DNA from 2 places in the Nonomuraea sp. bgisy101 genome. Region 1 is predicted to be linked to the other one. Evidence: riboswitches for the same ligand, from Rfam matches in the RefSeq annotation. Region 1 holds a riboswitch; the other holds the start of a gene.

Region 1 (5,525 bases):
GCCGGGTCGGCGCGCACCCGACCCTGATCCGCAGCGGCCCGCCGGGCGGCGTGGCGTAGCGGGCGGCGTCGCGCCGCAGCTCGTCGAAGGCGGGCAGCAGCGAGCGCGAGCGCGTCAGCAGCCACTCGCCTCGCGGGGTGGGGCTCACACCGTCGTGCGAGCGGTCGAACAGCGGGCCGCCCACCATCCGCTCGATCCTGCGCAGCTGCGCGGCGATGCCGGGTTGCGACATGCCCAGGGTCGCGGCCGCCTTGGAGATGCTTCCCGTGTCCGCTATGGCGCACAGCACCCGCAGGTGACGAACCTCAAGGTCCACACCGCGAGCTTAAAAGTAAAGAAGCTTTCCAGTAAGGCCCAATCAGGTGGCGGCCACGGGGGCACGTCAGCGACGGACGTGCACGCGGACGATCGCGCCCATGTCGTCCTCGCCGATGTCGCGGCGGACCCTGCCGACGATCTCGCGGTCGAGCTTGGTCACCACCGCGCCCACGTCGGCGGTGACGGGGCAGGTCACCGCCAGCCGCAGCCGGTCCTCACCCACCACCCGCACGCTGGTACGGCTGATCCCGTCCACGTCCTTCAACCCCACGCAGAGCAGGGCCGTACCCGTGCCCGACCGGTTGCCGAGCCTGCCCCAGCCGAGCGCCATGAACAGCCACCGGGTGGCCAGCATGGCGGCCAGCACCAGTGCGAGCGCCAGCCCCCACGAGATCAAGGGGTGCGCGGCGACGAAGCCGTCGAGGTCGGCCTCCAGGACCATGGTGTTCCTGCCCTTGCCGAGCTCGCCGCCGCCGCGCAGGTAGGCGTAGACGCCCGCGCCCAGCAGCACCGCGCCGACCACGCCGAGACCGATCCTGTTGCCGGAGTACTGCCGCATCAGAGCCCCCTCCTGCGCAGCCGCACCACGACCTCGCCCGCGCACATCGCGCCGAGCCCGTTCAGCCGCTCGCCGACGGCGGCGCCGGTCCTGCGCAGCATCTCGCCTGACCGCTCGGCGTCGGAGACGACGGCGACCTCGATCAGGCGGCGGCGCAGCCGCACGCGCACGCTGCGCACCCCGTCGACGTCCTCGGCCACGGACTTGAGCGTCCTGCGCAACCCCGTCCTGGTGATGGCCATGACGATCTTCGGGTCGGCGGTCTCCAGCGCCACCAGCCTGCACCTGCCCGGCACCAGGGCGAGCCCCAGCAGGGCCAGGCCCGTGGCGGCCACCCCCAGCGCTCCCAGCATCAGAGCGGGGTCGGACCATGGGGTCGCGGCCGCCATGGCGACCACCTCGTCGACCGGCACGAGTCCGAGCCTGCCGCCCATCAGCGTGGCCAGGATCTCGGCCGACACCAGCGCCAGCCCGGCCGACAGCGTGAAGGCCACCGCCACGCCCGCGGGGGTACGCGCAGGTCTGAGCACTCTGGCCGCCCTGCGGCGGGGCGTCTCACGCTCGCCCAGAGCGGCTCCGCCAGGCAGGCGCTCCTGGAGTGTTGTCATCACACCGACCAGAGGTACAGGGACCCGCCAGGCCATAAAGCCTTCCCCGCCGCCGGTTTACGGGATCTTTGCCGACGAAAATCGGTATTACCCTGCTTCTATGGACGACCGCCAGCGCTACGACAGGGCCACCGCCGAGTTCGAGCCGCCCTTCGCGATCCTCGATCTGGAGGCGTTGCGCGCCAATGCGGAGAGCCTCGTCCGCCGGGCCGGCGGCAAGCCGATCAGGGTGGCGAGCAAGTCCGTCCGCTCGCGCCCGATCCTGGAGCGCATCCTCGCCATGGACGGCTTCCGCGGCGTCATGGCCTTCACCCTGCCCGAGGCCTTGTGGCTGGTCTCGCACGGCTTCACCGACGTGCTGGTCGCCTACCCCACCGCCGACAGGGCGGCGCTGGCCGCGCTGGCGGCCTCCGAGGAGGCGGCGCGGGAGATCACTCTCATGGTCGACTCCGTCGAGCACCTCGACTTCATCGAGTCGGCGATCCATGACGCCGGTCCCGTCCTGCGACTCTGCCTCGACCTCGACGCCGGGTACGTCGCCTTCGGCGGGCGGTTCCGCGCCGGCGCGCTGCGCTCGCCGGTCCGCGAGCCCGTCCACGCCGCCGACCTGGCCGCCGAGATCGCCAAGCGGCCCGCCTTCCGCCTGGTCGGCCTCATGGCCTACGAGGCGCAGATCGCGGGCGTGGGCGACGACCCGCCGGGCAACGCGGCCTTCGCCCGCGTCATCAGGCTGATGCAGGCCCGCTCGGCCCGCGAGCTGATCGTACGGCGCGGCCGCGTCGTCAACGCCGTCAGGCAGCTGGCCGAGCTGGAGTTCGTCAACGGCGGCGGCACCGGCAGCGTCGATCGCACGGTCAGGGAGAAGGCCGTCACCGAGTGCGCGGCAGGCTCGGGCTTCTTCCACCCCCGGCTCTTCGACTTCTACCGCGGCTTCAGCGGTCGCCCCGCGGCGCTGTTCGCGCTGCCCGTCGTCCGGCGTCCGGCGCTCGGTGTGGTGACGGTGCTCGGCGGCGGCTACCTCGCCTCGGGGGCGCCCGGCCCCTCGCGGCTGCCCCAGCCGTACCTGCCGGCCGGGTTGCGCTACTCCAGCGACGAGGGCGCGGGCGAGGTGCAGACCCCGCTGCTCGGCCAGCCCGCCGAGGACCTGCGGGTCGGCGACAGGGTGTGGTTCCGCCACGCCAAGGCGGGTGAGCTGTGCGAGCGCTTCGCCACGCTGCTGCTGATCGAGGGCGACAAGGTCGTCGAGGAGGTCCCGACCTACAGGGGCGAGGGCAAGACCTTCCTCTGACTCACCTCCTGCGGCGCCTGCCGCGCCACAGGATGATCGCCGCGCCCACCACCAGCACCGCGCCCACGGCGATCAGCGCGGTGCCGATCGGCCGCTCGTCCTCCCACACGTCCTCGGGCTCGTCGCCGAAACGCACCGGCTTGGGTGTGACCCCCACGAGGTCGCCGACCGACGCCACGAAATGCTCGGCCCTTGACTTGACCTCCTCCACGCCCCGCTGGGCCACCCGCTTGGGGCTGACCCTGTCGGCGATGGCGTCGACGGTCTGCGCGAGCTCGGCGCGCGTCTGGGCGATCTTGCGCTCCAGCTCATCAGGGTCGGTGTCGGCCATGGCTCTCCTCTCTCAGGGTGATCAGTCTGTCAGGTCGCATCGCCGTACGGCACAGCGGGCGAAGGCCGAGGGCGAAATGTGTCCCGCCGATTGGTTAGGTTGAGCCCGTGACCGAAACCAAGCTCCAGCCGGGAGACGCCGCTCCGGACTTCACGCTACCCGTGGCCGGCGGCGACGCCGTCTCCCTCGACGCCTACCGCGGCAAGCGCGTCATCCTGTACTTCTACCCCGCCGCGATGACGCCCGGATGCACCAAGCAGGCGTGCGACTTCCGCGACAACCTCGGCCGGTTGACCGACGAGGGCTTCGTCGTGCTCGGCGTGTCGAAGGACAAGACGGACAAGCTGGTGAAGTTCGCCGAGCGCGACGCGCTGACCTTCCCGCTGCTGTCGGATGTCGACCTGGAGGTCCACAAGGCCTACGGCGCGTACGGCGCCAAGAAGCTGTACGGCAAGGAGGTCGTCGGCGTGATCCGCTCGACGTTCGTCATCGACGCCGACGGGAAGATCGAGCAGGCCCTCTACAACGTGAAGGCCACGGGGCACGTGGCGGGCCTGAAGAAGAAGCTGGGGCTGGCCTGACGTCTTCGATCAAGCTCGCGGGCTTGATCGCAAACGAGTGTCTCCGCCCCTGCCCGGGCGCTAAGCTGATGGCGGATGCGCGGGCGTGGCGAAATAGGCATACGCGGCAGGTTTAGGTCCTGTTGGTGGAGACACTGTGGGGGTTCGAGTCCCCCCGCCCGCACCTTTCCCTTGGCGGGCCAATCCGTACTACTCTTGCCTACAGACACCGATGAACCCACGCGGGAGAGCGTCCTGGCATCCGGCCAGGAACCCTGAAGGAGCAAGCCCTCCCCGCGAACCTCTCAAGGCAAAGGACCGCGCGGGCCAGGTGACCTCTGGAAAGCAGGCCTGCGGGGCCTCGCCGAAGGTGAAAGTCCGGCAAACCCGGGCGAAGCTCTCAGGCACCGATGACAGAGGGGGAGGATCCTGGCATCCGACCCATTCTGAGGTGCGAACAATGTCCCGACCGACACCGCTGCGCGACGTACACGAGAGTCTCGGTGCGACGCTGACCGACTTCGCCGGCTGGCTCATGCCGCTGCGCTACGGAAGCGAGTCAGCCGAGCACAACGCCGTCCGCGAGCGGGCCGGGCTGTTCGACCTGTCCCACATGGGGGAGATCTTCGTTACCGGGCCGCAGGCGGCCGAGGCGCTCGACTACGCCCTCGTCGGACACCTGTCCGCGCTCGCGCCCGGCCGCGCCCGCTACACGATGATCGTCAACGAGAGCGGCGGCGTGCTCGACGACCTCATCGTCTACCGGCTGGCCGACCAGGAGTTCATGGTCGTCGCCAACGCCTCCAACTACCTCATGGTCGCCGACCGGCTCACCGAGCGCGCCGAGCGGTTCGACGCCGTCGTCGACGACCGCTCCGACCAGTACGCGCTCATCGCCGTCCAGGGCCCGCGCGCCCAGGAGATCCTCTCCGCCCTCACCGACGCCGACCTCGAAGGCCTGAAGTACTACGCGGGCCTGCCCGGCACCGTCGCCGGCGCCGAGGCGCTCATCGCCCGCACCGGCTACACCGGCGAGGACGGCTTCGAGCTGTTCGTCCGCAACGCCGACGCCGTCGCCCTGTGGCACGCGCTGACCAAGGCGGGCGAGCCGTACGGGATCATGCCCGCGGGTCTGTCCAGCCGCGACACGCTCCGCCTCGAAGCCGGCATGCCGCTGTACGGCAACGAGCTCGACGTCTCGCTCACGCCGTTCGACGCGGGGCTCGGCCGCGTGGTGAAGTTCGACAAGCCCGGCGACTTCGTCGGCAGGGCCGCGCTCGAGCCCGCCAAGGACGTTCCGCCGCGCCGCCGCCTCGTCGGCCTGGTCGCGACGGGCCGCAGGGTCCCGCGCCACGGATTCCCTGTCACCAAGGACGGTGCCGTCGTGGGAGAGGTGACCAGCGGCGCCCCGTCGCAGTCCCTCGGCAGGCCCATCGCGATGGCGTACGTGGACACTGGGATAGAAGAAGGTCTGACCGTTGACATCCGGGGCAGTCACGAGGCTGTGGACCTGGTTGAGCTGCCTTTCTACAGGAGGAACAAGTGAGCACCATCCCTGACGACCTGAGCTACACCAAGGAGCACGAGTGGGTCGGCGGCCTCGACGACGGCCTGACCGTGACGGTGGGCATCACCGCCTACGCGGCCGAGGCGCTGGGCGACGTGGTCTACGTGCAGCTCCCCGAGGTCGGGGCGACGTTCGAGGCCGGTGACTCCGTCGGTGAGGTCGAGTCGACCAAGTCCGTGAGCGAGATCTACGCCCCGGTGGCCGGTGAGGTCGTCGAGGTCAACCAGGCCGTGGTGGACAAGCCCGACCTGGTCAACAGCGAGCCGTACGGCGAGGGCTGGATGTTCAGGGTCC
Region 2 (5,525 bases), on a different contig from region 1:
TGGTCGACGAGATGGGCCAGCTCATCAGCGAGGAGCGGGCGCTGCTGGTGGTGCTCGACCTGGTCGCCGCCGAACGCCGCCGCGGCAGGGTGGCGCTCCCGGTGACCACGACCAGGGTGGCCGAGCAGGTGTGCCGCTTCCACGGCGTCCAGGTCGAGTGGACCTCCACCTCGCTCGACGCGCTCACCTCCGCGGCCGCCAAGCCGTACATGATCTTCGCGGGTGACGGCAGGGGTGGCTTCATCGTGCCGGAGTTCGGGCCCACGGTGGACGGCCTGGCCGCCTTCCTGCGCCTGCTCGGCCTCGTGGCCCGCACCCGTCTGACGCTCAGCCAGATCGACGCGCGGATCCCGGAGGCCAAGCTGCTCAAGCGGACGGTCCCGACGCCGTGGGCCACCAAGGGGGCGGTGATGCGCTCGGTGATCGAGGCCGCCGAGGGCTTCCGCGTCGACACCACCGACGGCGTGCGGGTCGTCGGGGACGACGGGCGCTGGGCTCTCATCCTGCCCGCCGCCTCGGAACCCGCCACCGACCTGTGGGCCGAAGCGCACGATTTCGACACAGCAGAGGCATTCCTTGACAGATGGGCGCGCGTCGTGGAGCAGGCCGCAGGAACGTGACAACACAAGTGGCGCGGCGGCATGGACCTTGGGGGCGGCTCGGCGGTAACTTTGTCACCGTCCGAACCGCCGTGCGGCGTCCCGCCTTGACCTTTGCCAGTGATCAGCGTAAGTTGCGGCATTCGCAATCGTGAACGAGCGAGAGGCGTGGGGCGTCCTGATCAACCGTCGCCGCGTTCTCGCGGTAGGAGGCCGAGCCGATAGATGCCGTACGTCTACTGTACGCAGTGCGGTCATGCCAACCCCGAGGATGCCCGTTTCTGCTCCCGGTGTGGGTCGCCGCTGACCAGACATGAGGTCTCGGGAGACACCACCTCGACGATCTCCGTCGCGGGAATCGAGGCGTATGAGGCGGAGACGGCCGACGCCCTCCTTGCCGAGCGGGCCGCCGTCGAGCAACTCCCGCCCGGCGCGGCGCTGCTCGTCGTGACACGCGGCCCCAACGCGGGCAGCCGCTTCCGCCTCGACCGTGACCTGACGACGACGGGCAGGCACCCCGAGAGCGACATCTTCCTCGACGACATCACGGTCTCGCGGCGGCACGTGGAGTTCTACCGGCATCCCGGTGGCGCCTTCACCGTCCGCGACGTCGGCAGCCTCAACGGCACCTACGTCAACAGGGAGCGCATCGAGGAGGTTCCCCTCCACAGCGGCGACGAGGTGCAGATCGGCAAGTTCCGCCTCGTCTTCCTCACGCGGGGCGCATGAGCTCCCAGGCGGCGCGGTCGCACATGAGCATCGGGGAGGTGCTCGCCCTGCTGCAGGGCGACTTCCCCGATGTCACCATCTCCAAGATCCGTTTCCTCGAGAGCGAGGGGCTGATCGAGCCAGAGCGCAGCCCCTCCGGGTTTCGCAAGTTCACCTACATGCACGTGGAGCAGCTGCGCTTCATCCTCACCGAGCAGCGCGACCACTACCTGCCGCTGCGCGTCATCAAGGACAAGATGGCCGAGGAGCTCGGCCGCCCGCGGGCCCTGCCCGAGGCCAAGGAGGTCAGGTTCAGCCGCGCCGAGCTGCTGGAGGCCAGCGGGCTCGACGACGAGACGCTCACCGAGCTCGAGGACTACGGCCTGCTCGCGCCGGTCGCCAGGCGCTATGACGAGGACGCGCTGAACGTGGCCCGCAGCGTCGGCTCCCTGGCCAAGTACGGCCTGCACGCCAGGCACCTGCGCGCGGTCAAGGCCGCGGCCGAGCGCGAGGCCGGTCTGGTCGAGCAGACCGTCGCCCCCATTCTCAAACGGCGCGCCCCCGGCGCCATCGGCGAGGCCGGCGAGACGGCCAGACAGCTGTCGGGGCAGCTCCTCGACCTGCACGCCGCCCTTCTGCGGGCCGCCGTCCGCTCTGTTCTCGGCGGCTGAGTCCCGGCCGCCATACCCGTTCGGGACACGTCCGGCGCGCTCCCGCGCGGCCGCTGCGAGAGTTTCGAACGCCCGCTCCGCCGACGCCGCAGGGGGTGGAGGCGGTGAGCGAAGGGATCACGGAGGCGGGTAGGTTGGCTGGGAGCCTCAGGGGCAGGGATATTACTTACCCAGTGGGTGTTACGTTGAAGTGCGGAAGATTCCGGCCCATGGATCGTGAATTCGGAGCAGCCCGTGTTGCAGATGGAGGTAGTGGGCGTTCGCGTTGAAATGCCCACAAATCAGCCGATCGTTCTGCTCAAGGAGGCGCAGGGTGAGAGGTTTCTCCCGATCTGGATAGGAATGACCGAAGCCACGGCCATCGCCCTTGCCCAAGCGGAGGAGCCGCCGCCCAGGCCATTGACCCACGACCTGTTCAGGGATGTGCTGAGCGCGCTGGGCGTCGGCCTGCGCGCGGTCAACATCGTCGCTCTGCGTGATGGGATCTTCTTCGCCGATCTGGTGTTCTCCAACGGCGTCGAGGTCAGCGCGCGCCCGTCCGACTCCATCGCCCTGGCACTGCGCACCGGTGCGCGGATCTTCGCCAGCGAGGAGGTCGTGCAGGAGGCCGGGGTGATCATCCCTGATGACCAGGAGGATGAGGTGGAGAAGTTCAGGGAGTTCCTTGACACCATCACGCCCGAGGACTTCGGACGCGCTGGGTAGGACTCCCTTCGTGAAGGCTCGTACCCTTGGCCGACACCTGGGGTACGCATTTCACTGCATTTACGCTTCACGACGCGCCGAGCCGGATCGTTGACTGCGGATGGTCACGGTCCTACGGTGCAAGTGAAACCTGTGGTTGTCCTTTGCGAACCCCCAGATCAGACCACGGGATGAGAGAAAGCCGGAGGTCCGCGTGGCGGTCAGCAGCGGCGAGGGAAAGACGGCCGGCCAGGAAGACCCGGTGCGGCGCGAGAGTGCGCGCCAGCGTGCGGGTGAGCAGGGCCTGCTCTTCGACGAGCAGCCTACGACTCTGCCTGGCGACATCGGCTATCGCGGCCCCACGGCCTGCGCGGCGGCCGGCATCACCTACAGGCAACTGGACTACTGGGCGCGCACGGGCCTGGTCGAACCCACGATAAGAGCCGCTCAGGGCTCGGGTTCCCAGCGCCTCTACAGCTTCCGCGACATCCTGGTGCTCAAGGTCGTCAAGCGGCTGCTCGACACCGGCGTGTCGCTCCAGCAGATCCGCACCGCCGTCCAGCACCTGAGAGACAGGGGCGTCGGCGACCTCAGCAGGATCACGCTCATGAGCGACGGAGTGAGCGTCTACGAGTGCACCTCGGCCGACGAGGTCATCGACCTGCTGCAAGGCGGTCAGGGAGTGTTCGGTATCGCGCTGGGCAGGGTCTGGCGCGAAGTCGAGGGATCGCTCGCGGAGCTGCCGGGGGAACGGGCGGCGGTCGAGGACACCGTCCCGGCCGACCATCCCGCTGACGAACTGGCCCAGCGCCGCAAGGCTCGCCGACTGGGCTGATCCCCGAACGCTGGTAGCCTAGGCCTGTAGCTGACGACCCCGTGCGGGAGAGTCCCCGGGCATCCGGGGCGCCGAAGGAGCAACCCTCCCCGGAATCTCTCAGGCATCCAGTACCGCTCGGGTGAGGCAACTCTGGAAAGCAGGCACGCCAGCCAGGCGCGTCTCACCGACGGTGCAAGCCCGCGGAATCGCGGGCGAACCTCTCAGGTTGATGACAGAGGGGGAGACCCGGCATAAGCCCGTGCGCTCTCCATCAGCCTTGGGAGGCAGATCCATGACCGAGCCCCTCAGCGACCTCGCTGCCCCGCCTTTCGCGACCCGTCATATCGGTCCCTCGGACGCCGAGCAGGCCAAGATGCTGGAGGCGGTCGGTTTCGAGTCGGTCGCCGACCTCGTGGCTGTCGCCGTGCCCGAGGCCATCAGGGCCAAGGACCAGTTGAGGCTGCCCGCCGCGGCCGGCGAGACCGAAGTGATCGCCGAGCTGCGGGCGCTGGCCGACCGCAACAAGGTGCTCACCTCGATGATCGGCCTGGGTTACTACGACACGATCACCCCGGCCGTGATCAGGCGTAACCTGCTGGAGAACCCCGGCTGGTACACCGCCTACACGCCCTACCAGCCCGAGATCTCCCAGGGCAGGCTCGAGGCGCTGCTCAACTTCCAGACCGTCGTCTCCGATCTGACCGGCCTCGACGTGGCGGGCGCCTCCCTGCTGGACGAGGCCACGGCCGCCGCCGAGGCGATGACGCTGGCGCGCAGGGCCGGCAAGTCCAAGAGCAACGTCTTCGTCGTTGACGCGGACGCGCTGCCCCAGACCAAGGCCGTCCTGGCCACCAGGGCCGAGCCGCTGGGCATCGAGCTGGTCGTCGACTCCCTCGACGGCGAGCTGCCCGAGTGTTTCGGCGTGCTCGTGCAGTACCCGGGCGCCTCCGGCCGCCTGCGTGACTTCCGCGCCCTGGCCGAGGCGGCCCACGCGCACAACGCGCTGGTGGTGGCCGCCGCCGACCTGCTGTCGCTGACGCTGGTCGCCGCCCCCGGCGACCTGGGCGCCGACATCGCGATCGGCTCCTCGCAGCGCTTCGGCGTGCCGTTCGGCTTCGGCGGGCCGCACGCCGCCTACATGTCGGTCCGCGAGGGCCTGCAGCGGCAGATGCCGGGACGGCTCGTCGGCGTGTCGGTGGACGTCGACGGCGACCCCGCCTACCGCCTGGCCCTGCAGACCCGCGAGCAGCACATCCGCAGGGAGAAGGCCACCAGCAACATCTGCACCGCCCAGGTGCTGCTGGCCGTCATCGCCGGCATGTACGCCGTCTACCACGGCCCCGAGGGGCTGCGCCGCATCGCCCAGCGCACCCACCGCATGGCCGTCACGCTCGCCGCCGCCCTGCGCGGGGGACGGGTCGAGGTCGTCCACGACGTCTTCTTCGACACCGTGCTGGCCCGCGTGCCCGGCAGGGCCGCCCAGGTCGTCGCCTCCGCCGCCGAGCGCGGGATCAACGTGTGGGCGGCCGACGCCGACCACGTCTCGATCGCCTGCGACGAGAAGACGACCCTGGCCCACCTGGAGCAGGTCGCCGCCGCGTTCGGCGTGAGCGTCTCGCTGACCGACCTGGCCGGTGAGGACGCGCTGCCCGGGGAACTGGTCAGGGAAGGCGACTACCTCACCCACCCGGTCTTCCACAGCCACCACTCCGAGACCTCGATGCTGCGCTACCTGCGCAGGCTCCAGGACAAGGACATCGCGCTCGACAGGTCGATGATCCCGCTCGGCTCCTGCACGATGAAGCTCAACGCCACCACCGAGATGGAGCCCATCACCTGGCCCGAGTTCGCGGGCATCCACCCCTACGCGCCCGTCGAGCAGGCCGGCGGCTACGTCGAGCTGGTCGAGACGCTGGAGGGCTGGCTGGCCGAGGTGACCGGCTACGACGCCGTCTCCATCCAGCCGAACGCGGGCTCGCAGGGCGAGTTCGCCGGGCTGCTGGCCATCCGCGCCTACCACCGCGCCAACGGCGACACCCACCGCGA

What was found. A riboswitch is a leader RNA that binds a small molecule or an ion and turns the genes downstream of it on or off. The one in region 1 is predicted to bind glycine.
Region 2: another riboswitch for glycine. It lies ahead of gcvP (aminomethyl-transferring glycine dehydrogenase); the one in region 1 lies ahead of gcvT (glycine cleavage system aminomethyltransferase GcvT).

Annotation. Positions count from the first base shown of each region.
Region 1 is NZ_JBYITD010000008.1:336,604-342,128, forward strand. Features, by position in the region: gene AC3EO4_RS18055 (LysR family transcriptional regulator) at 1-316, opposite strand, end outside; gene AC3EO4_RS18060 (hypothetical protein) at 383-877, opposite strand; gene AC3EO4_RS18065 (DUF6286 domain-containing protein) at 877-1,485, opposite strand; gene AC3EO4_RS18070 (amino acid deaminase/aldolase) at 1,586-2,773, shown strand; gene AC3EO4_RS18075 (DUF3618 domain-containing protein) at 2,775-3,104, opposite strand; gene bcp (thioredoxin-dependent thiol peroxidase) at 3,212-3,685, shown strand; tRNA gene AC3EO4_RS18085 (tRNA-Leu) at 3,765-3,848, shown strand; glycine riboswitch at 3,898-3,995, shown strand; glycine riboswitch at 3,996-4,091, shown strand; gene gcvT (glycine cleavage system aminomethyltransferase GcvT) at 4,125-5,210, shown strand; gene gcvH (glycine cleavage system protein GcvH) at 5,207-5,525, shown strand, end outside.
Region 2 is NZ_JBYITD010000005.1:168,050-173,574, forward strand. Features, by position in the region: gene AC3EO4_RS11450 (sugar phosphate nucleotidyltransferase) at 1-620, shown strand, start outside; gene AC3EO4_RS11455 (double zinc ribbon and FHA domain-containing protein) at 825-1,328, shown strand; gene ftsR (transcriptional regulator FtsR) at 1,352-1,978, shown strand; gene AC3EO4_RS11465 (bifunctional nuclease family protein) at 2,213-2,683, shown strand; gene AC3EO4_RS11470 (MerR family transcriptional regulator) at 2,877-3,497, shown strand; glycine riboswitch at 3,532-3,623, shown strand; gene gcvP (aminomethyl-transferring glycine dehydrogenase) at 3,772-5,525, shown strand, end outside.